4 regions of the Pseudomonas sp. Tri1 genome follow, and region 4 is predicted to be linked to each of the others. Evidence: predicted binding sites of a transcription regulator. Region 4 holds the regulator's gene; each other region holds the start of a gene.

Region 1 (5,653 bases), 1.4 Mb from region 4:
TATCGCGCACGTTCACGACGCTGCGGTTGATCTCTTCGGCCACGGCGCTCTGCTGCTCGGCTGCGGCGGCGATCTGCTGATTCATCGATTGGATTGCCGAGACAGTACGGGTGATGTTTTCCAGTGAGCCGCCGGCGCGCCGGGTCAGTTCGACGCTGCTGTCGGTCAGGTTGCGGCTGTTGTCCAGGGTGGTCGCGACCTGTTCGGTGCCCGATTGCAGGCTGCCGATCAGCGCTTCGATTTCTTCGGTGGACTTCTGGGTTCGCTGGGCCAGGCCACGAACCTCGTCGGCCACCACCGCAAAACCACGTCCGGCGTCACCGGCCCGAGCCGCCTCGATGGCGGCGTTGAGGGCCAGCAGGTTGGTTTGCTGGGCGACGGATTTGATCACGTCCAGCACTCTGCCGATCTTGTCACTCTCGCGTTTGAGATGACCCATGGCTTCGGTGGAGTTGCCCACTTCCTTGGACAGGCGTTCGATCTGGGCGATGGCTTCACCCACCACTTTTTCGCCTTCGCGAGCCTGCTGGTCCGCGGCGACCGCTGCTTCGGAGGCTTGCTCGGCATTGCGCGCCACTTCCTGCACCGTGGCGGTCATTTCGTGCATGGCGGTGGCGACCTGATCGGTTTCCACTTTCTGGCTGTTGACCCCGGCGCTGGTCTGTTCGGTAACGGCCGAGAGCTGTTCGGCGGCGCTGGCGATTTGTGTGACGCTGTCGCTGATACCGCCGATCAATTGGCGCAGACCCACGGTCATGCTCTGCATGGCACGTTGCAGTTGGCCCAGTTCGTCGCGGCGCTCGGAGCTGAGGTTGTGGGTCAAGTCACCTGCCGCCACGCGCTCGGCGACCTTGAGGGTCTGCTCCAGCGGGCTGACGATCTGCCGGGTAATGGCCATGGCTGCGATCACCCCGAGCAACAGGGCCAGCGCGGCGGCTGAAACCAGGAGCATTTTGGCTTTGTCGGCATCATGGTCGCGCACGACTGTTTGAGACAGGGTGAGGTCTCTACTGGCCCCGCGTAGCACAATTCCCAAGTCGGACATGCGCTGGATAGCGGCAGCGCTGGCGGTCTGGGCTTCACGGAACTGGCTGACTGCAGCACGATAGGTCTTGAACGACTCGTTGGCCTGTTGCAGATTGACGGCGTGTTCATCGGGCAGTTGGGCCGGCAGGCTGCCGAGGATTTTCAACGCGTTATCGATGGCATCCAGGGCCGGTTGTTCGGCGTCGGCCTGACCGCTGTAGGTATAGCCGCGAACCTGATAGCGGGCTTGCTGGATTGCCTTGCCCAGGCTTACCACACTGTCGAGTTGAGTAGCGTTGCCGCCTTGCCGTATGGCGTTTTCAACGCTGGCGACGCGGGCCACGGCATTATCCGCGCTGGCGCCCAATTTTCCGCGCGCACCCTCACGACTGGCAATGGCACGGGTCAACTCGGCGAAGGCAACCTTGTAGTCGGCGACAGCGGCCAGTTGTTTGTCGATGAGTGCTACATCGGCAGGCTGCTCGACCGGTTGACGGGCGGTCTGGAGCCCGGGCTCCAATTTGCCGATCAGATCGTTGATTTCCCCCGGACCTTTTTCACCGCGGGTCGAGTAATAGTCCATGCGTGCAGAGCGCAGGTCCTTGGTCAGGTCGTTCAGGCTGGCGATGAGCCCCAGCGTATCGCCGCGGGCAATCACGCTACCCAGGCCGGTCCATCCGGTGAAGGCGATCATCAAGGTTAAGAGCAGTACCAGACCGAAACCGAAGCCGAGTTTGCGATTGACGCCTACGTTACCTAGCCATTGGAACATGCTGATACTCCCTTGGAGGGCGAAACTGCTTTGTATAAAGCACTATCGGCCCATCAGGGGGGAACTGGAGAAATGAGCTAAATGAGCTTGGACACTGTGGCAAGCCACGGGGATCAGAACAACCGTGCGAGCAGGGCGGTGACCGCGGTCTCGACCCGCAGGATCCGCTCGCCCAATTGCACCGGTTGCAGGCCGGCCTTGGCCAGCAGGTCGATCTCGTAGGGAATCCAGCCGCCCTCCGGGCCGATCGCCAAGGTCACCGGCTCTGCCAGCGCACGCGGGCAGGGCGGGTAGTTGCCGGGATGACCGACCAGGCCCAAGGTGCCGTCGGTAATGGCCGGCAGGCGGTCTTCAACGAAGGGTTTGAAGCGTTTTTCGATGATGATTTCCGGCAGCACGCTGTCCCGGGCTTGTTCCAGGCCCAGGATCAGTTGCTCGCGAATGGCCTCGGGCTCGAGGAACGGCGTCTGCCAGAAGCTCTTTTCCACGCGATAGCTGTTGACCAGCACTACGCGCGGCACGCCCATGGTGGCGATGGTCTGGAACACCCGCCGGAGCATTTTCGGACGCGGCAGGGCCAGCACCAGGGTCAGCGGCAACTTGGCCGGTGCAGGCTGGTCGAGGGTCACTTGCAGTTCCGCCTCGCGGGCTTCCAGGCGCAGCACCTGGGCCGTGCCCATCAACCCGCCGATGCGCCCGACCCGCAGACTGTCACCGACGGCGCTGCGATGGACTTCCTGCATGTGGGTCAACCGGCGATCGCTCAGGATCACGCGGTCCGGCCCGATGAAATCGGCCTCTTCGAGCAGCAGCAGGTTCACGCTTGGGTCGCTGGCGGCTGGTCGTTATGGTCGTCGGCCGGCTGTTCGTGCGGCTCTTCACTGCGTTTGCGTACCAGGGCGCCGAACAGGATGCCGATCTCGAACAATAGCCACATCGGCACGGCCAGCAGGGTCTGGGAGAAGATGTCTGGCGGTGTCAGGATCATGCCGACCACGAAGCAGCCGATGATCACGTAGGGGCGGATCTTCTTCAGGTAGGCAACGTCAACCACGCCGATCCACACCAGCAGCACCACCGCCACGGGGATTTCGAACGCCACGCCGAAGGCGAAGAACAGCGTCATGACGAAATCCAGGTAACTGGTGATGTCGGTCATCATCTCCACGCCTGCCGGTGTAGCGGCGGCGAAGAACTTGAAGATCAGCGGGAATACGAAGAAATAAGCGAAGGCCATGCCGGTGTAGAACAGCAGGATGCTGGACACCAGTAGCGGCACGGCGATGCGTTTTTCATGCTTGTACAGGCCCGGTGCGATGAAGCCCCAGATCTGGTGCAGGATCACCGGGATCGCCAGGAACAGCGAGACCATCATGGTCAGCTTCAGAGGTGTCAGGAACGGCGATGACACGTCGGTGGCGATCATCGTCGCACCCACCGGCAGGTACTGGCGCAGCGGTGTGGAGACGAAGGTGTAGATCTGCTGGGTGAAGGAAAACAGCCCGGCGAAGATGATGAAAACCGCCGCGACGCAACGCAACAGGCGGGTGCGCAACTCGGTCAGGTGCGATACCAGCGGCATCGGCTGGTCGTTCTCGGGGATATCGCTCATGGGGCTCGCGGCGGCAAAGTAGGGTCGTTAGGCACTTCCGGCGTTGTCGCCGTCGGGGCGGGTTGCACCGGTTTGGCAGGCTCGGTCACCACGGGCGCCGAGTCATCCACCGAGGCCTGTGGCGCAATTGTCGGTTCGGCCACAGGTTGTACCGGCGTCGGTTCCTGCTGGGTCGGCGTGAAGATTTTCCGCGCCTCCTGCTCCAGGGACAGAATGTGTTCGTTGTGAAGTTGCCGACGAATCTCGTCGGCCCCGATTTCACGTTCAACTTCCTGTTTGATCGCGTTGAAGCTGCGCTTCAGTCGCCCGATCCAGAGACCGGCGGTGCGCGCAGCCCCCGGCAGACGCTCGGGGCCCAGCACCAGCAGGGCGACGAGGCCGACGAGCAGCAGTTCAGTGAAGCTGATCCCAAACATTAGTCAGTGCTCACGAGTCTTTACGGACGGGCTCTTCGACTTTCTGGGCCTGCACGTCGATGGTGTGCGGCGCATTCACAGGCTGGGCAGCCTGGGGGTGTACCGGTTGGGTCGGCTGCGCCGGTTGGCCGGGGGCCGCCGTAGGATCGGTGGGCTTTTCGTCATCGTTCATGGCCTTGCGAAAGCCCTTGATCGACTCGCCGACATCGGTGCCGAGGTTTTTCAGTTTCTTGGTACCGAACACCAGGACGACAACTACCAGAATGACGATCCAGTGTTTCCAGTCAAAAATACCCATGTGGCTATTCCTCTCAACAGTTGATCAGGTGGACGGACGCGAGGCTTTCTCGACGTGCCCGGACAGACCGAAACGACGGTCCAGTTCATCCAGTACAGCCTGTGGGTGCTGCCCCAGTTGGGCAAGCATGACCAGGCTGTGGAACCACAGGTCGGCGGTCTCGTAGATCACGTCGCTGCAATCGCCGCTGATGGCGGCGTCCTTGGCGGCGATGATGGTCTCGACCGATTCTTCGCCGACTTTTTCCAGAATCTTGTTCAAACCCTTGTGGTACAGGCTGGCGACATAGGAACTGTCGGCCGCGGCGCCTTTGCGCTCTTCCAGCACCTGGGCCAGGCGGGTCAGGGTGTCACTCATGGGTATGTCCTGAATAAATGGCATGCGGGTCCTTGAGCACGGGGTCGACGGTTTTCCAGTCGCCGTTCTCGAAGACGCGATAGAAGCAGCTTTGACGGCCGGTGTGGCAGGCAATCTCACCGACTTGCTCGACCATCAGGATGATGACGTCGCCGTCGCAGTCCAGGCGCATCTCATGCAGGTGCTGCACATGCCCGGATTCTTCACCTTTGCGCCACAGCTTGCCACGGGAACGTGACCAATAGATGGCGCGGTTCTCGGCGGCGGTCAGGGCCAGTGCTTCGCGGTTCATCCAGGCCATCATCAATACGCGCCCGGTCTTGTGATCCTGGGCGATGGCCGGCACCAGGCCGTCAGCGTCCCATTTGATCTCGTCCTGCCAGTTTTTCATCTTTGACTCCGACAATGGACCGCGCACCTGAAGTCGGCGGGCCCAGCGTTGAAACAGTGTGCCAGCGCGAACCGGTGCTGGCTATCGGCGAACGACCAGATACAAACCGACGATTATCATGATACCGGCCGGCCAGTGACCCAGTTGGCTCAACGGCCCACCGGTCGCCAGTACCGCGCCGCCGCCCAAGTGGGCCGCTCCCAGCAGGCGCAGGAACCAGTCGTCCCGGCGCTTGTGCCAGGGTGGCGCAGGATCGTGGGCATGCGGCTGGGACATGCGTTCGAGCAGGTCGCGGGTCATGTTGGCCAAGTGCGGGATCTGCTCGAACTGGCTCTGGACGTTGCCCAGCAAGGTCTTGGGGCTGACGCGCTCGCGCATCCAGCGTTCAAGGAAGGGCTGGGCGGTGTTCCACAGGTCCAGCTCTGGGTACAGCTGGCGACCGAGCCCTTCGATGTTCAACAGGGTTTTCTGCAACAGCACCAGCTGTGGCTGGACTTCCATGTTGAAGCGGCGCGCGGTCTGGAACAGGCGCATCAGCACCTGGCCGAAGGAAATATCTTTTAACGGTTTTTCGAAGATCGGTTCGCACACGGTACGGATTGCCGCTTCGAACTCGTTGAGCTTGGTCTCGGCCGGCACCCAGCCCGAATCGATGTGCAGTTGTGCCACGCGACGGTAATCACGCTTGAAGAAGGCGAACAGGTTGCGGGCCAGGTAATCCTGGTCTTCGGGAGTCAGGCTGCCGACGATGCCACAGTCGATGGCAATGTATTGCGGGCTC
Region 2 (5,653 bases), 950 kb from region 4:
CGTGGCCGCCGTTTGTCACGCTCCTGGCGTGTTCAAGAACGTTCAAGCCCCGGACGGCCAGCCTGTGGTGAAGGGCAAGAAAGTGACCGGGTTCACCAACTCAGAGGAAGCGGCGGTGGGGCTGACACACGTGGTGCCGTTTCTGGTGGAGGACATGCTCAAGGCTAAAGGCGGCGAGTATTCCAAGGGGGCGGACTGGGCGAGCCATGTGGTCGAAGACGGGCACTTGATCACGGGTCAGAACCCGGCTTCATCCGAAGCGGCCGCCAAAGCGTTGCTCAAGCGGCTGGGGCAGGAACAGATGGCCTGAGCCGTCGCAGGAGGCGGCCCGGCTTGGGCCGCCTATGAGTGCCAGCGGGTCACTGTATCCGCTGCCAATACCCTATGCGCCTGGCTTGGCCGGTGGTTGCCCCTGCATGTAGCTTTGATGCCGCATCATTTGCTCCATCATCATCTGTTGCATGCCGGTGAACCTGTCCATCATGTACTGGTGTTGACTTCTTTGCTCCGCAGGCAACTTCGAGTAGTCCTGCCAGCCCATCATGTGTCCGCCGCCCATCATCTTCCCTTTGCCCATCATGCCCGGGCCTTGGCAGCATCCCATCATTGCCGGCCCCCCCATTGCGTGCATCATGGCCATGCCACTCTGCATCGTATTCCAATGTTCCTGAAGGAGTTTCTGCCGCTCCTGAGGATCCTGGGTCTGCTGGATCTTCGCCATCTGTTCCTGCATTTTCTGGAAGGTCTCTTGCGCCTGTGCCATCTGTTTATCGAACTCTGCAACATTGGGGGTTTGTTGCTGCGTCGACGGTACTTCAGATTGCTCTGCTGCTGACGTCCAAAGGGGGGAAAGCGATGCAAGAAGCAAAAGCATGGCCAGTGGGGTATTTTTCATGTCGAGCTACCTGTATGGGGGAGGAGCCGAACCAAAATCAAAGGTTTCACACGATTGTGGAGAGTGGAGTCAGCCGCATTCGTCGGAACTCATGGACTTCAGCATGACAGTCGCTTACTAACGCCCCCAAATGATGAGTAGATATACCCGGGACAACCTTGATTTATGTCATCTTCGAAGGTGGCCGCCGGTTTTATGCCTCGACGTGCTCAGGCATTGGTGTGGGTCAGCCCGGTCAAGGTGTCGGCGATGGTCTTTGTGCGTTGCGCCGTCCCTTCAGTGGTGCGGCTTGAGTCCTCCAGGACATCGAGCATTTCGCGCAGTGCGCCCACGGCGGTGGACTGATCTTCGATCTGTTGGGCGACGCCTTGGATCTCCTTTGACAGCAGGTCAATATCCACGCCGATTTCAGCGGCATTCTTGCGGGTGATTTCGGCGAGCTTGCGCACCTCGTCAGCCACCACGGCGAAACCTCTGCCCATTTCACCCGCCCGCGCGGCTTCGATGGCAGCGTTGAGCGCCAGCAGGTTGGTCTGCCCGGCGATTTGCTGAATCACCTGCACGATCGACTGGATACGCAGGCTTGAACTGGCGAGCGCACGCGCGCCGACCACCGCTTCACCGGCTTGCGTGGCCAACTGCTCCACGGTCGTGCCGGCCTGCTCGGCAACGGTGTTTTGCCGATCTATCGTGCCCGTCAGGTCATCCATCGACAGGTGCAGTTCACCCGAGTAATGCTTGATTTGCGTAGCCATCTCCGCTTGCTGCTGGCTGGCCTGTGCCAACACCTGGCCCAGGTCCGTCAGGCCGTCGAACACTGGCAGGATCGTGTTATCCAGGCCGCGGGTGTCCAAGGCGCTGTTGAAGTCATTCATCTTGAACGCCATGATCTGCTTGACCACTACGTGGTTCAGGCCCGCCAGCTTCTTGATCTGGCGACGCAGGAAGAAGGCTTTGAACTCGCCATAGTGGGCGATGAAGTTATCGACGTATTCATCGCTGAAACTGGCGCCCTTAGTGATTCGAAAGAAAAAGATCGCCGTGAGCGTCTGATTCAGGTTAAGGCCCAGGATTTCACCAAAAGTCGAGAAGCCGGCCAACGGCACATCACCGAAAATACCGGCCATGCTGCCCAGGTCGCTGCTGTTGTTGAGCCGGCGCAGGATGCAGTCGTTGAGAATGGCCGCTACCGGTCGACCGCCTTTGCCTCTGAGGAATTTCTCGTAGTCGATGCGGGTCGCTTCGCGAAGGGGCGTGCGCTTGACCATCACCAACTCTTCGCCGGGCGCAACGTCGCAGAACAGCTGAATGATTTGTTGTTGATAGTCAATGCGGGCAATGGAGCGCACGAACAGCTCTTCACCCACCCGGATGGCGAACGAGTAGTCGGCCAGTTTCTTTTCCAGCGCTTGGGCTGTGCACTCGAATGCGTCGCACAGTGCTTGCACCATGCTCTTGATGTTGCCACGGCTGTCGATGACCTGGTCAATGGTGCGGTCTTCCACCGATGCGGTCAGCACGTTGAAAGTCAACCCGGCCGGTTGGAAGTTCTGGCTTTTGAATACCCCGAAGCGCACATCCGCGGCGGTTTTCAGGAAGACTATTTGCGCATGGTTCTGGTAACTGCGCTGGCCGTCACTGATCAGGGTTTTCTTGAAATCAGTCTTGCCTCCGGCAGAGCCGCCGACGAACAGGCAAGGGAAACGCCCGGACTCGTAGAGCGCCTCCATAAAGAACGACTCGGACGCCGAAAGACCATCGAACACCACGTAGGCCAAGGTATCGCGGTGGTCAATGGGCGTGTTCACCCGCGCCTGTTTGATGTTGTTCACCAGCTTGGCAATTCGCTCACGCATGGCCAGGCGTTTGCCCCCGCTGCGAATGTCTTCGCACTCCAGCGGCACCATCACCACCTCGGCCGAGGCAATCACACTGGAATCAAACAGTTGCAGCACCACCCGGTCCCAGGTGTCGCCGGTCTGGCAGTACAGCGTGTTAGTGCCATTGCACAGCTCTCCAGACGTCGTGCACAGGCTGATAGCACTGTGGGCAAAGCGCTTTTTGACCTTGGCGGCGATCTGGTCGATGTCCAGGTGAGGGGAGACAAATCCGGTGACCAACACCGGTTCTACGCGCACGCTGGCCAGCGCCTGATCAAGTTCGCCAGCGCTACAAACCACGCTGACAGCACCTTGGGTGTGGGCTCGGGCCTTTTTGAAGAGATTCAGTAGATTCATGGCTGGACTCGTTGAGTGCGACGTGACGCATACAAGGTATACGTGCAGAGGCCTTACTCTGTATCGGCCACGGCTGGGTAGGCTGGAGCGAACTTGGCAGCAGTGGCTACGCAGAGGCGCCTGGCGGCGTTCAGGCTGTACGGCAACGCCTGCGCAGGATCCTTTGCGTATAACCCAGTCTCAAACTATCGATTTCCATCGGCCGCCCACAGTGTCCTTTCGTCTGTGTTGCCTGCGCCCAATGATTAGCGACTTTCGTACATACCCAGGGCAAACCCGGCGACTCGATCAGCCGTTCAATAGAGTCATCGTCTGCGCACTGTACCGATCGCCGGCTACAACCCCTTCGGCGGCAAAAATTTCATCCAGATGGGCCAGCTCATCGGCGCTCAATGCCAGCGTTGCGGCCGCGACATTGCTCTCCAGGTATTTGCGTTGCTTGGTGCCCGGGATCGGGATGACATCGTTGCCCTGAGCCAATACCCACGCCAGGGCCAGTTGCGAAGCACTGATGCCCTTGTTCGCAGCCAATGCCTTGACCCGCTCCACCAACACCAGGTTTCGACTGAAATTGTCGGCCTGGAAGCGTGGGTTGAAGCGGCGATAATCATCGGCGGCAAAATCGTCCGGGCTCTTCAGCTCACCCGTCAGAAACCCGCGGCCCAGCGGGCTGTAGGCGACGAAGGCAATGCCCAGGCGCCGACAGGTGTCGAGCACGCCATTGTGCTCAGGGTCACGGGACCACAGCGAGTATTCGCTTTGAACCGCAGCCAGTGGATGGACCGCATGGGCCCTTTGGATGGTCTCGGCGCTGGCTTCTGAGATGCCAATGTGACGGACCTTGCCTGCCTTGACCAATTCGGCCATGGCCCCGATGGTCTCTTCGATGGGAACGAGCGGGTCAACGCGGTGCTGATAGTAGAGGTCGAGGTAGTCGGTATTGAGCCGTTTGAGGCTACCCTCGACCGATTGCCTGACGTATTCGGGGCGGCCATTGACGCCTCGGGCATGGGGGTCGCTGCTGCGCACCAGGCCGAACTTGGTGGCCAGGCAAATGCTTTCACGCTTGCCGTGCAAGGCGCGTCCGAGCAGTTCTTCGTTGGTGTGCGGCCCATACATGTCAGCGGTGTCGAACAGCGTCACGCCCAGTTCCACGGCGCGGTGCAGCGTGGCGATCGCCTCTCGCTCATCCACCCCGGTGGTGTAGAAGTCCGACATGCCCATGCAGCCCAGGCCGATGGCTGAAACGTGTGGGCCGTGATGGCCGAGTTGGCGGGTCATCATGATGATTGCTCCTGGCTGTAAATGACCCGTTCAGTTTCCATGAGGCTGTTTTATGGATAAACCCGTGATTTTTGGTTTAACTATTCGTGATATCTAAATAGTGAGCCCGAAAATGGATCGATTACAGGCAATGCAGGTGTTCAGGCGCATCGTCGAACTGGGTGGTTTTGGCAAGGCGGCCGACGATCTGGGACTGCCCCGGGCCACTGTCAGCCTGTTGATACAGCAGCTGGAAACCCACTTGGGTGTGCAGCTGTTGCAACGCACCACGCGGCAAGTGCGTGCGACCCTCGATGGCGAGGCCTATTACCAGCGCTGCGGTCAACTGCTCGACGACCTCGACGACCTCGAGAGCGCGTTGTCGGTGCAGCGCAGCCAACCGCGCGGCACCTTGAAGGTGGACATGCCCATCGCCTTTGGCTGCACCTGGATCCTGCCGCACCTGCCGGACTTCTATCGGCGCTACCCGGGACTGCAGTTGGACGTCGGTTTCCACGACCGGCAAGTCCATCTGCAGCGCGAGGGCGTGGATTGTGCGATCCGTGCTGGCAATGTCGTCGACCAGGCCTTGGTGGCACGGCCCATTGTGCGGCTGCAACAACTGACCTGCGCCAGCCCCGACTACCTGGCTCGTTCGGGCACGCCCCAGCGGTTGGAGGACTTACCAGAACATCGAGCCATCAACTTCGCGTCGGGCAATGGGCGATTTTTTCCTTTCGAGTTCGAGGTGGCGGGGCAGTTGCATGAGTTGCAACTGCCGGGCGAACTGACTGTCAACAACGCCGACGCCTACGTGACGGCCTGTGAGGCAGGATTTGGCTTGATTCAAGTACCGCGTTACCACGTTCAACGGCAGTTGGCCGAGGGACGGCTGGTGCAAGTACTGAGTGAATACGCTGTGCCGTTGTGGCCGATTTCAGCGGTGTACCCGCCGCATCGACAGTTGTCGCCGCGGGTGCGGGTGTTTATCGACTGGGTGATCGAGCGGTTGCATGGGGTGGCGGATGTGCAGGGGGCGTTGATGGAGAGGGTGTAGGTGCGTTGTTCCGACCGAACTTGAGCCGTGCAGCCGCGGAGCTCAACATCGACGCAGTCTGGCTCACGCTTCAAGGGTATCCAGAGCTTTGGATGGCCAGGTCGATAACGCCTGCTCGACAACCGCCTCCAGTACATCGCGACTGAAACCGGCCTTTGCTTGAACCGCCATGCCGTGTGTCATCGCCATCACAAAGGCGGC
Region 3 (5,653 bases), 2.1 Mb from region 4:
CATGGCGGTCAACCTGTCGTTCCGGCAGTTCCAGGACAGCCAACTGCTGCCAACCCTGAGCCGGCTGATTGCCGAGCGAGGTGTCGAGGCCCAGTGGCTGGAGTTCGAACTCACCGAAACCGCTGTCATGCGCCGCAGCGAACTGGTCAAGCAGACCATGGATGCCTTGGGTCGCCTGGGGGTGCGTTTCTCCCTGGATGACTTTGGCACAGGGTTTTCCTCGTTCGTGCACCTCAACAGCCTGCCCATCGCCCTGCTCAAGATCGACAAGAGCTTCGTCGGCGGCATGGAGCAACGCGAGGAGAATCGCAAACTGGTGCATGCGATGATCAACCTCGCGCACAACCTCAATCTGGAAGTGGTGGCCGAAGGCGTGGAAACCCAAGAGCAGCTGGATTTGCTACGTGGCTTCGGGTGCGACCAGGTGCAGGGTTTCCTGATCAGCAAGCCGTTACCGTTGCCTGAGCTGGTGCAATACCTGACGTTCGATGGCAATCAGTCGACGCAGCACTTCGTGGTTTAACGCCGCCCCTGCGGGAGCGAGCTTGCTCGCGATGACGGCGTGTCAGCCACCCCATCTGGAACTGATACACCGCGATCGCGAGCAAGCTCGCTGGTCACACAGGGGGCCTCAATCGGCCTGGATGGCTTCGAAACGCCGCGGCCCAGCCTCCCCCCTGATCATCCGCCGCATCTTCCATTCAAACGCCAGCGTCAGGCTCACCGCCGCGCAGGCCAGCCCCAGGGCCAGTCCCCACCAGACGCCGGTCGGGCCCCAGTGCAAGTGGAAGGCCATCCACCATGCTGCCGGCGCGCCGATCAGCCAATAGCAACCCAGGCCCACCAGGAAGGTGGTCTTGGCATCCTTGAGCCCGCGGATGCAGCCCATCGCGATGGTTTGTGCGCCGTCGAACAGTTCGAACCACGCCGCCACGGCCAGCAGGCTCACGGCCAAGTCGATCACCGGACCGAATGCCGGGTCGTTGTGGTCCAGGAACAAGCCGATCAGTTGGTTGGGCAGTAGCCAGAACACCATGGCGAACGCCAGCATCACGGCCGCGCCAAAGCCAATCCCGACCCGCCCGGCCAGGCGCGCCATCAGCAGTTCCCCGGCGCCGTAGTGTTGGCCGATGCGCATGGTGATTGCGTAGGACATCCCCGCCGGAACCATGAACGCCACCGAGACGATTTGCAGGGCGACCTGGTGTGCCGCCAGCGGTGTGCTGCCCATGGTGCCGATGCACAGCGCGGCGAACGCGAACAGCCCGACTTCCACCGCGTAAGTGCCGCCAATCGGCAGGCCCAGGCGCCAGAGCTCCTTGAGGTATTGGCGATTGAGCCGTGATAGCCCTTCCAACAGTGGATAGGCACGGTAGGCCGGGTGCCGATGGATATGCCAGGCCAACGCCAGGGCCATGCAGTTGGCGACGATGGCCGTGACCAGGCCGATCCCCATCAAGCCGAGTTTCGGCAGGCCAAACAGGCCGGTGATGAAGGCGTAGTTGAGCAGGAAATTAGCCACGGTGCCGCCGAGGCTGATCACCATCACTGGCGTGGCCCGGCCGATGGCGCTGGTGAAGCCGCGCAGGGCCATGAAGCTCAGGTAGCCGGGCAGGGCGAACGGCAGCGCCAGCAGGAACTGGCCGGCGGAAAGCACGTTGGTTTCAGTTTGGCCAAACAGCAGCAACACCGGTTTGAGGTTCCACAACAATAACCCGGCCACCAACGCCATCAGCCACGCCAGCCACAGCCCGGCCTGGGTCAGGCGAGTGGCGCCTTCGACATCGCCGGCGCCCTGACGGATCGCCACCAACGTACCCACCGCCGCGATGACGCCAATGCAGAAAATCGACACGAATGAATAGCTGGCTGCGCCGAGCCCGCCACCGGCCAGCGCTTCGGGGCTCAGGCGCGCCATCATCAACGTGTCAGTCAGGACCATCAGCATGTGCGCCAACTGCGAGGCAATCAACGGCCCCGCCAGCCGCAGGATGGCCCAGAGTTCGGTACGCGCCGGATGCCGCATGATCATCACACTCCATGTTTAAACAAGGCAGTAAAGCGATGATTCTCGGTGCTTCTGGCGGTTTGCACAAAAGGATAAAAAAGATCGCTGGCATGATTAAAACTCATGCAGAAAAGATTTTCTGGTAGGGTTTGATCCAACGCTATAGGAGTTTTCCTGATGTCTCGTCGTCTTCCTCCTCTTTATGCGCTGCGGGCATTCGAAGCAGCGGCGCGATACAGCTCGTTTACCCGGGCAGCGGAAGAGTTGTCGATTACTCAAAGTGCAGTCAGTCGGCATATTCGTACGCTTGAGGAGCACTTTGCCTGCCGGTTATTTCAGCGCAGTGGTCGCAATCTTCAGTTGACCGAGGCGGCGCGGTTGTTGCTGCCGGGTGTACGGGACGGTTTCATGGCGCTGGAGCGAGCCTGCCATACATTGCATGGTGAAGACGGCATCCTGCGCATGAAAGCGCCGTCGACCCTCACTATGCGCTGGCTGCTGGCGCGCCTGAGTCGGTTCCGGCATCTGCAACCTGGCAACGAGGTGCAACTGACCAGCGCCTGGATGGATATCGATGCGGTGGACTTCAACACCGAGCCCTTCGATTGCGCTGTGCTTCTGGGCAATGGGCATTTTCCTGCGGACTGGGAAGCCAGCCTGCTGTTCCCCGAGGAGCTGATCCCGGTGGGCGCGCCGAACCTGTTGAACGACCAGCCCTGGGATGTGGCGCGGTTGGCCAGCGCCGAACTGCTGCACCCCACGCCGGATCGCCGTGACTGGCGCAACTGGCTGCAACGTATGGGGCTGTCGGACAAGGTCTCGCTCAAGGGGGGACAGGTGTTCGATACGCTGGAGCTGGGCATGATCGCCGCGGCCCGTGGTTATGGCGTATCCATGGGCGACTTGCTGATGGTGGCCGAGGACGTCGCCCAAGGCCGCTTGAGCCTGCCTTGGCCGACCGCTGTGGCCAGCGGTGAGCACTATTACCTGGTCTGGCCGAAAACCCGGCCCGGAGGTGAACGTTTGCGTCGACTCAGCGATTTTCTCCTAAGCGAGGTGAAGGCCATGCAATTGCCCGTCGTAGAGCGTCTTGGCTGAAACGATGCAGGAGCCGTGCTAGCCACTTGGCGTTATTCCGCCTAAACCGCTCAAGTATTCGGTTTCGCCGCCGAATGTGTTGGAGATAGTACTTTCGTATTAGAAAGAGCCTACCTACATACACCCGAATAAAATGCCGAGTGCGCGACGTGATCAGGATGATCCGGTCTCTCGGCCAGGAGCCGTCATGTCTCAACCTCGTGCCCGAATCGCCTCACAGCTAGGCCTTGCCCTTGCCGTGATACTGGCGGTCGTGATCTCCGGCAGCACTGTCTTTGCCCTGCGTTCGCTGGATACTGCCAACCTTGCCACCCGTGAAGAACATCTGGCCAGCGAAGCGCGACTGATGGCCGACCAGCTCAACACCTTCCACGAGACTTTGCGTGAAAGCACCCAGCGGTTGAGCGGGCTGTTCGAGAAGCGTTTCAGTGCGGGCCTGAGCGTGAACCCGGATCAGATGGTTGCGGTGGCGGGCGTCCAGACGCCGAGCCTGAACCTGGGCAGCCAGGTGCTGAACAACAACTTCCAGGAAGTTGACGAATTCAAGCAAACAACCGCCGGGGTGGCCACGGTATTCGTGCGCAGCGGTGACGATTTCATTCGTATCAGCACGTCGCTGAGCAAGCAGGACGGTACGCGGGCCATCGGTACCATGCTCGACCGGGCCGGTCCGGCATATGGCCCGGTGATGAGTGGGCAGAGCTACATTGGTCGAGCCTTGCTCTTTGGGCGCTTCTACATGTCGCAGTACACACCCGTACGTGATAGCAGCGGTAAGGTAATCGCCGTGTTGTACGTTGGATTCGATTACACCGACGCGCAGAACGCGCAGTTCGAGAACCTCAAGCGCTTCCGCATCGGCCAGACCGGTTCGCTGGCCTTGCTGGACGAGCAAAACAAATGGTTGGTGCCACCGGCCGGCGTCCAAGCCTTGGACCAAGCTGCTACTACCATCGTTGGCTTGGTCAAGAAACCGGGTAAAGGGGCGTTCTGGAGCGATACCGCCGAAGACTTCTACAGCGTGGCCGTGCCATTTACAGGCGGGCCGTGGGCGGTCGTGGCAAGCATGCCGAAAGCTGAAATCCGTGCCGTGACCTGGAGCGTCGGTACGCAACTGGCCATTGGCAGCCTGTTGGCGATGTTGCTGGCGGTCGGTGCGGCCATGTGGCTGCTGCGCAGCAAGCTGGCGCCATTGGGAGACCTGGTGCGCCAGGCCGAAGCGTTGGGCGCTGGCGACCTGAGCGTGCGTCTGAATGTGTCGAGCCATGACGAAATCGGCCAACTGGCTCGCGCTTTCAACCAGATGAGCCAGGCCCTGTCGACCATGGTCGAGCACATTCGCAAAGCCTCGCAAGAGGTCAACAGCCGGGCCCAGGCCCTGTCCGGGTTGTCCAACGGGGCTTACGAAGGGATGGAGCAGCAGTCCGGGGAAATCACCAGCATGGCTGGCGCGGTGGAAGAGTTCAGCGCTACCTCGCTGGATATCGCCGATAACATGGGCAACACCCAGCGCTTGGCCCAGGAAAACGCCCAGCAGACTCAGATCGGTCGTACATCGATGGATGAGGCTTCGTCGTCCCTGGAGCAAATCGCCAGCGCGTTGAACAGCACTGCTACGGTGATCAACACCTTGGGCCAGCGTTCCCAGGAAATCGGCGGTATCGTCGGTGTCATCACTTCGATTGCCGAGCAGACCAACCTGCTGGCCTTGAACGCCGCCATCGAAGCCGCCCGTGCCGGTGAGCAGGGGCGTGGTTTCGCCGTGGTGGCTGACGAAGTGCGCAGCCTGGCATCCCGTACCCGCCAGGCCACTGACGAAATTTCCGGCATGATCCACAGCATCCAGCAGGAAACCGGCAACGCCATCAGCACCATGGAACAGGGCAACCTGTTGATGCAGGAAGGCCTCTCGCGCAACGCCAACGTGGCCTCGGCCCTGGCGCGCATCGATGAGCAGAGCCGTTCTGCCGGCCAACAGTTCGCCGCCATCACCACCGCCACCCAGGAACAAAGCAGCACTGCGACCCTGCTCAGCAGCAACCTGCAAAGCATCGCCATGGCCAACAGCGAACAGCGCCAGGTGGTCTCGAACCTGGCGGTCACCGCCAAGGAACTGGAAAAACTGGCCCAAGACCTGCGCCAAGAGGTTGATCGGTTCCGCTGAGGCCTATGGAACCAACGCGAGCAAGCTCCCCCGGGATCAGCGTGGGAGCGAGCTTGCTCGCGATGGCAGCGGTACAGTCAGCATCTCCACCAACTGAGCTATTGCTATCGCGAGCAGGCTCGCTCCCACAAGGGAATTGCGGTGACACACTTCTGGTGCCCGCCGGGAATCGGTGTGGGAGCGAGCTTGCTCGCGATGACGGCGGCACAGCCAACATCAACCGCTGACTGACCCACCGCCTTCGCGATCAACCCTCTCCCACAAAGCTTTCCCTCCAATTGTGTTTTTTTCAGAGATGTTGCCGTTTTTGTGCTTGCTGAAACGTTTCTTCAAGTCTATAAAAACCGCACAACTCCAATAAAAGGCCCTGTCCATGAATTCGC
Region 4 (5,653 bases):
CCGAATCGTCCACCACCAGGACTTTAACTACCATAAACACTCCGTTAGACGAGGCGCGGCCCTGGGCCCCGCCCCTCCAGAATCAAATACGCCGTGCGGCGTAACGCTTGAGCATGCTTGGCACATCGAGAATCAACGCGATGCGGCCGTCGCCGGTGATGGTGGCGCCGGACATGCCCGGGGTGCCCTGGAGCATCTTGCCCAATGGCTTGATGACCACTTCTTCCTGACCCACCAACTGGTCGACGACAAAGCCGATCCGCTGGGTGCCCACCGAAAGGATCACCACATGGCCTTCGCCCTGCTCCACATGAGCGGCGGAGCTGACCAGCCAGCGCTTGAGGTAGAACAGTGGCAGTGCCTTGTCCCGTACGATCACCACTTCCTGGCCGTCCACCACGTTGGTGCGCGACAGGTCGAGGTGGAAGATTTCGTTGACGTTGACCAGCGGGAAGGCGAATGCCTGGTTGCCCAGCATCACCATCAAGGTCGGCATGATCGCCAGGGTCAACGGGACCTTGATGACGATCTTCGAGCCCTGGCCCTTGGTCGAGTAAATGTTGATCGAACCATTGAGCTGGGAAATCTTGGTCTTCACCACGTCCATGCCCACGCCACGGCCGGACACGTCGGAAATCTCGGTCTTGGTCGAGAAGCCCGGGGCGAAGATCAGGTTGTAGCACTCGGTGTCGCTCAGGCGATCGGCGGCATCCTTGTCCATCACACCGCGCTTGACTGCGATGGAACGCAGCACGTTCGGGTCCATGCCTTTGCCGTCGTCGGAGATCGACAACAGGATGTGGTCGCCCTCCTGCTCGGCGGCCAGCACCACCTTGCCGCTGCGAACCTTGCCCGAGGCTTCGCGCTCTTCCGGCGACTCGATGCCGTGGTCGACGGCGTTGCGCACCAAGTGGACCAGCGGGTCGGCCAGGGCCTCGACAAGGTTCTTGTCCAGGTCGGTCTCTTCGCCCACCAGTTCCAGGTTGATTTCTTTCTTGAGCTGGCGAGCCAGGTCACGAACCAGGCGCGGGAAGCGCCCGAAGACTTTCTTGATCGGCTGCATCCGGGTCTTCATGACCGCGGTCTGCAGGTCCGCCGTGACCACATCGAGGTTCGACACAGCCTTGGACATGGCTTCGTCCTGGCTGTTGAGACCCAGGCGTACCAGACGGTTACGCACCAGCACCAGTTCGCCGACCATGTTCATGATCTCGTCCAGGCGTGCGGTGTCGACCCGGACAGTGGTTTCGGCTTCGCTGGCCGGTTTTTCCGCTGGCGCAGCCGCCGGGGCACGGGCTGCTGCCGGGGCAGCTGCCGCAGCCGGCTTGGGCGTCTCGGCCTTCGGTTCCGGTGCCTTGGCCGCGGGTTTTGGCGCAGCCTTGGCCGCCGGCGCAGCAGTGGCGGCAGTGCCCGCAGTAGGGGCAGCCGTGGCCTTCCCGACTTCACTGAACTTGCCTTTGCCGTGCAGTTCATCGAGCAGCGATTCGAATTCGTGATCGCTGATCAGGTCACTGCCCGCCGCCGCAGCGGTGGGCTTGGCCGGCGTCGGCGCAGAAGCGATGGCTGAATCCAGCGCTTCAACGGCAAACGTGCCCTTGCCGTGCAACTGATCGAGCAAAGCCTCGAATTCGTCGTCGGTAATATCGGAATTGTCGCCCGCCGCTTTCGGGGCGGCCGGGGTCGCTGCAGGAACGACCGCATCGGGCGCGAACTGGCCTTTGCCATGAAGCTGATCGAGCAACGACTCGAACTCGTCGTCGGTGATTTCATCGCTGGCAGCAGCAGTTGCCTCGGTGGCCGGCACAACGGGGGCCGGCGGGGCAGCGGCTTCAGCCTTGACGGCGTTCAGCGAGTCCAGCAATTGTTCAAATTCGTTATCGGTGATGTCGCCCGACTCCTCGGCGACCGGTTCTTCAACGACCGTCTCGACAACCGGAGCGGATTCGTCAGCCGATTGTGGCTCGGCCAGGCGTGCCAGCGCAGCGAGCAACTCAGGGGTGGCAGCGGTGATCGGCGAGCGCTCGCGCACTTCGCTGAACATGCTGTTGACCGCATCCAGCGCTTCGAGCACCACGTCCATCAGTTCCGAATCAACGCGGCGCTCACCCTTGCGCAGGATGTCGAACACGTTTTCGGCAATGTGGCAGCACTCCACCAGCTCATTGAGCTGGAGGAAGCCGGCGCCTCCTTTTACAGTGTGGAAACCGCGAAAAATTGCATTGAGCAAGTCTGCATCATCGGGTCGACTTTCCAGCTCGACCAGTTGCTCAGACAGTTGCTCTAGAATCTCGCCGGCCTCAACCAGGAAATCCTGAAGGATCTCTTCATCGGCGCCGAAGCTCATTAATGGCTGCTCCTAAAACAGGGCTAAAACTCAGAATCCAAGGCTGGACAGCAAATCGTCCACATCGTCCTGACCGGACATAACGTCTTCTCTTTTATCGGCATGAATCTGCGGACCTTCACCCTGCGAGAGATGTTTTTGTGGATCTTTTTCAGCAAGCATCGCTTCACGGTCGTGTTCGATGCCGGCAAAGCGGTCGACCTGGCTGGCCATCAACACCAGTTTGAGCAAATTGCTTTCTACTTCGGTGACCAATTGGGTTACGCGCTTGATCACTTGACCGGTCAGGTCCTGATAGTCCTGAGCCAGCAGAATGTCGTTGAGATTGCTTGCCACCGCGCGGTTCTCGGTGCTGCTGCGCGTCAGGAAACCGTCGACCCGACGGGCCAGCTCCCGAAACTCTTCAGCCCCTACTTCGCGGCGCATGAACCGACCCCAGTCGGTGCTCAAGGCCTGGGCTTCGTCGCTCAGGCCATTGACCAGCGGCGTTGCGCTTTCCACCAGGTCCATGGTGCGGTTGGCCGCAGCTTCGGTCAGCTTGACCACATAACCCAGACGCTCGGTGGCATCGGTGATCTGCGAGACTTCCTCGGCCTGCGGCATATTCGGGTCGATCTGGAAATTGACAATCGCGCTGTGCAGTTCACGCGTGAGCTTGCCCACTTCCTGATACAGACCACGGTCACGGGTCTGGTTGAGCTCATGGATCATTTGAACCGCATCGCCAAAGCGGCCTTTTTCAAGGCTGTCGACCAGTTCGCGGGCATGTTTTTTCAGGGTCGATTCGAAGTCGCCCATTGAAGATTCGTTGTCCATAGCTCCCCCGTGGCGCCGTTAACCGATGCGTTCGAAGATTTTTTCGATCTTCTCTTTCAACGCCTGGGCCGTGAAGGGTTTGACCACATAGCCGTTCACACCGGCCTGGGCCGCTTCGATGATCTGCTCGCGCTTGGCTTCGGCAGTTACCATCAGCACCGGAAGGTGCTTGAGTTTTTCGTCGGCGCGCACATGGCGCAGCAAGTCGATACCGGTCATGCCGGGCATGTTCCAGTCAGTCACCAGAAAGTCGATGCTCCCGCTGTTGAGAACCGGAATGGCAGTGGTGCCATCGTCGGCCTCGACCGTGTTGGTGAACCCAAGGTCACGCAACAGGTTTTTTATGATCCGCCGCATCGTTGAGAAGTCATCAACGATGAGGATTTTCATGTTCTTGTCCAATTCGACCTCCAAGCAGTCTTAAACGTGTCCAGCACCTGAACGCGCCATTTCAATCAATCCGGCACAACACTCGACAACGGCCTGGAGCCCCACGGATGGAGACTGGTGCGACGTATGCCAGACCAACCCCGTTCGCAGTGCTCCCACACAGCTGTCAGCGCGCTCGCCACTCCCCCAAACGCCCCCGCAAACGGGCCGCGCACTGGCTGTGTAACTGGCTGACCCGCGATTCGCTGACCCCCAGGACCTCACCGATTTCCTTGAGGTTCAGCTCTTCGTCGTAGTACAGCGCCAAGACCAGTCGCTCACGCTCCGGCAAATTGGCAATCGCATCCGCCAGCGCGCTCTGGAAACGCTCATCTTCCAGGTCACGCGACGGCTCCATGTGAGCACTCGCGTTATCCTCGTGCAGCCCTTCGTGTTCGCCGTCCTGCAACAGGTCATCGAAACTGAACAGGCGACTGCCCAAGGTATCGTTCAAAATCCCGTAATAATCGTCGAGACTCAACTGGAGTTCGGCCGCAACCTCGTGATCTTTAGCGTCACGCCCGGTTTTAGCTTCAATAGCGCGGATCGCGTCACTGACCATGCGGGTATTGCGGTGCACCGAACGCGGCGCCCAATCGCCCTTGCGGACTTCATCGAGCATCGCCCCACGAATGCGGATACCGGCATACGTCTCGAAACTGGCGCCCTTGCTCGCGTCGTATTTGTTCGACACTTCGAGCAGGCCGATCATGCCCGCCTGGATCAAGTCCTCGACCTGGACACTGGCCGGCAACCGCGCCAGCAAGTGATAGGCGATGCGCTTGACCAGGGGTGCATAACGCTCAATCAATTCATATTGGGCGTCCCGTGCCGATTTTTTGTAGAGATGGTTGTAACCGCTGGCTGTCATAACACGGGCCCTGCTGTTTGTTGCACGAGACGCTCGACGAAAAACTCCAGATGCCCACGAGGGTTGGCCGGCAGTGGCCAGGTATCCACCTTCTGGGCGATAGCCTTGAACGCCAGCGCGCATTTGGAACGGGGAAAGGCTTCATAAACGGCACGTTGTTTCTGGACGGCCTTGCGTACGCTTTCGTCGTAGGGCACAGCGCCGACATATTGTAGGGCGACGTCCAGGAAACGATCCGTGACCTTTGTCAACTTGGCGAACAGGTTGCGCCCTTCCTGCGGACTCTGGGCCATGTTGGCCAGGACGCGGAAGCGGTTCATGCCGTAGTCGCGGTTCAATAGTTTGATCAGGGCATAGGCGTCGGTGATGGAGGTCGGTTCGTCGCAGACCACCAGCAACACTTCCTGGGCCGCGCGCACGAAACTGACGACGGAGTCACCGATACCGGCAGCGGTGTCGATCACCAGCACATCGAGGTTGTCACCGATGTCGCTGAATGCCTGGATCAGGCCCGCGTGCTGGGCCGGGGTCAGGTGAACCATGCTCTGGGTGCCGGAGGCAGCCGGTACGATACGAATCCCGCCCGGTCCCTGCAGCAGCACGTCGCGCAGTTCACAGCGGCCCTCTATCACGTCCGCCAGCGTGCGCTTGGGGGTTAGCCCCAGCAGCACATCGACGTTCGCCAGGCCCAGGTCGGCGTCCAGCAGCATGACCCGTCGGCCAAGCTCTGCCAGAGCCAGGGACAAGTTCACTGACACGTTAGTCTTCCCGACGCCACCTTTGCCGCCGGTCACCGCGATCACCTGTACGGGATGCATGCTGCCCATGTTCGTTCTTTACCTTGTCTTACTTAGACGGAGGCCACATTACTGGCTGCGCGTTCACATTCGGAACAATGCATGGCAGACCATCGATGTAGGTACAAAAAATATTCATGATTACCTCAGCCGACCTGCTTGGTCGGGCTGTGGTAGATGTCAGCGAACATATCAGCCATGGCTTCTTCGCTGGGTTCTTCCTGCATTTGCACACTCACGGCACGACTGACCAATTGATGACGGCGCGGCAGATGCAAATCATCCGGGATCCGCGGCCCGTCGGTCAGGTAGGCCACCGGTAGCTCATGACCGATCGCCAGGCTCAACACCTCGCCCAGGCTTGCCGTTTCGTCCAGCTTAGTCAGGATGCAGCCA

Evidence for each region. Region 4 encodes FliA, which starts transcription of late flagellar genes. Its sites were predicted from a motif close to CTAAAGTTTNNNNNNNNNNNGCCGNTAA; they were not measured.
Region 1: a site for FliA is predicted at 1,841-1,868, ahead of J9870_RS01870 (methyl-accepting chemotaxis protein). Genes of this name have one in related genera too.
Region 2: a site for FliA is predicted at 3,193-3,220, ahead of J9870_RS12345 (methyl-accepting chemotaxis protein). Genes of this name have one in related genera too.
Region 3: a site for FliA is predicted at 3,156-3,183, ahead of J9870_RS28365 (methyl-accepting chemotaxis protein). Genes of this name have one in related genera too.

What each region holds. Positions count from the first base shown of each region.
Region 1 is NZ_CP072913.1:427,207-432,859, forward strand. Features, by position in the region: gene J9870_RS01870 (methyl-accepting chemotaxis protein) at 1-1,798, opposite strand, end outside; gene J9870_RS01875 (16S rRNA (uracil(1498)-N(3))-methyltransferase) at 1,912-2,619, opposite strand; gene tatC (twin-arginine translocase subunit TatC) at 2,616-3,410, opposite strand; gene tatB (Sec-independent protein translocase protein TatB) at 3,407-3,826, opposite strand; gene J9870_RS01890 (twin-arginine translocase TatA/TatE family subunit) at 3,837-4,124, opposite strand; gene J9870_RS01895 (phosphoribosyl-ATP diphosphatase) at 4,149-4,481, opposite strand; gene hisI (phosphoribosyl-AMP cyclohydrolase) at 4,474-4,872, opposite strand; gene ubiB (ubiquinone biosynthesis regulatory protein kinase UbiB) at 4,954-5,653, opposite strand, start outside.
Region 2 is NZ_CP072913.1:2,775,732-2,781,384, forward strand. Features, by position in the region: gene J9870_RS12335 (type 1 glutamine amidotransferase domain-containing protein) at 1-310, shown strand, start outside; gene J9870_RS12340 (hypothetical protein) at 383-895, opposite strand; gene J9870_RS12345 (methyl-accepting chemotaxis protein) at 1,105-3,132, opposite strand; gene J9870_RS12350 (aldo/keto reductase) at 3,421-4,416, opposite strand; gene J9870_RS12355 (LysR family transcriptional regulator) at 4,529-5,452, shown strand; gene J9870_RS12360 (TetR/AcrR family transcriptional regulator) at 5,516-5,653, opposite strand, start outside.
Region 3 is NZ_CP072913.1:6,472,902-6,478,554, reverse strand. Features, by position in the region: gene J9870_RS28380 (bifunctional diguanylate cyclase/phosphodiesterase) at 1-523, shown strand, start outside; gene J9870_RS28375 (NorM family multidrug efflux MATE transporter) at 632-2,032, opposite strand; gene J9870_RS28370 (LysR substrate-binding domain-containing protein) at 2,186-3,106, shown strand; gene J9870_RS28365 (methyl-accepting chemotaxis protein) at 3,294-5,270, shown strand; gene J9870_RS28360 (aldose 1-epimerase family protein) at 5,644-5,653, shown strand, end outside.
Region 4 is NZ_CP072913.1:1,824,162-1,829,814, reverse strand. Features, by position in the region: gene J9870_RS08115 (chemotaxis response regulator protein-glutamate methylesterase) at 1-34, opposite strand, end outside; gene J9870_RS08110 (chemotaxis protein CheA) at 83-2,344, opposite strand; gene J9870_RS08105 (protein phosphatase CheZ) at 2,375-3,160, opposite strand; gene J9870_RS08100 (chemotaxis response regulator CheY) at 3,179-3,550, opposite strand; gene fliA (RNA polymerase sigma factor FliA) at 3,717-4,460, opposite strand; gene fleN (flagellar synthesis regulator FleN) at 4,457-5,287, opposite strand; gene flhF (flagellar biosynthesis protein FlhF) at 5,404-5,653, opposite strand, start outside.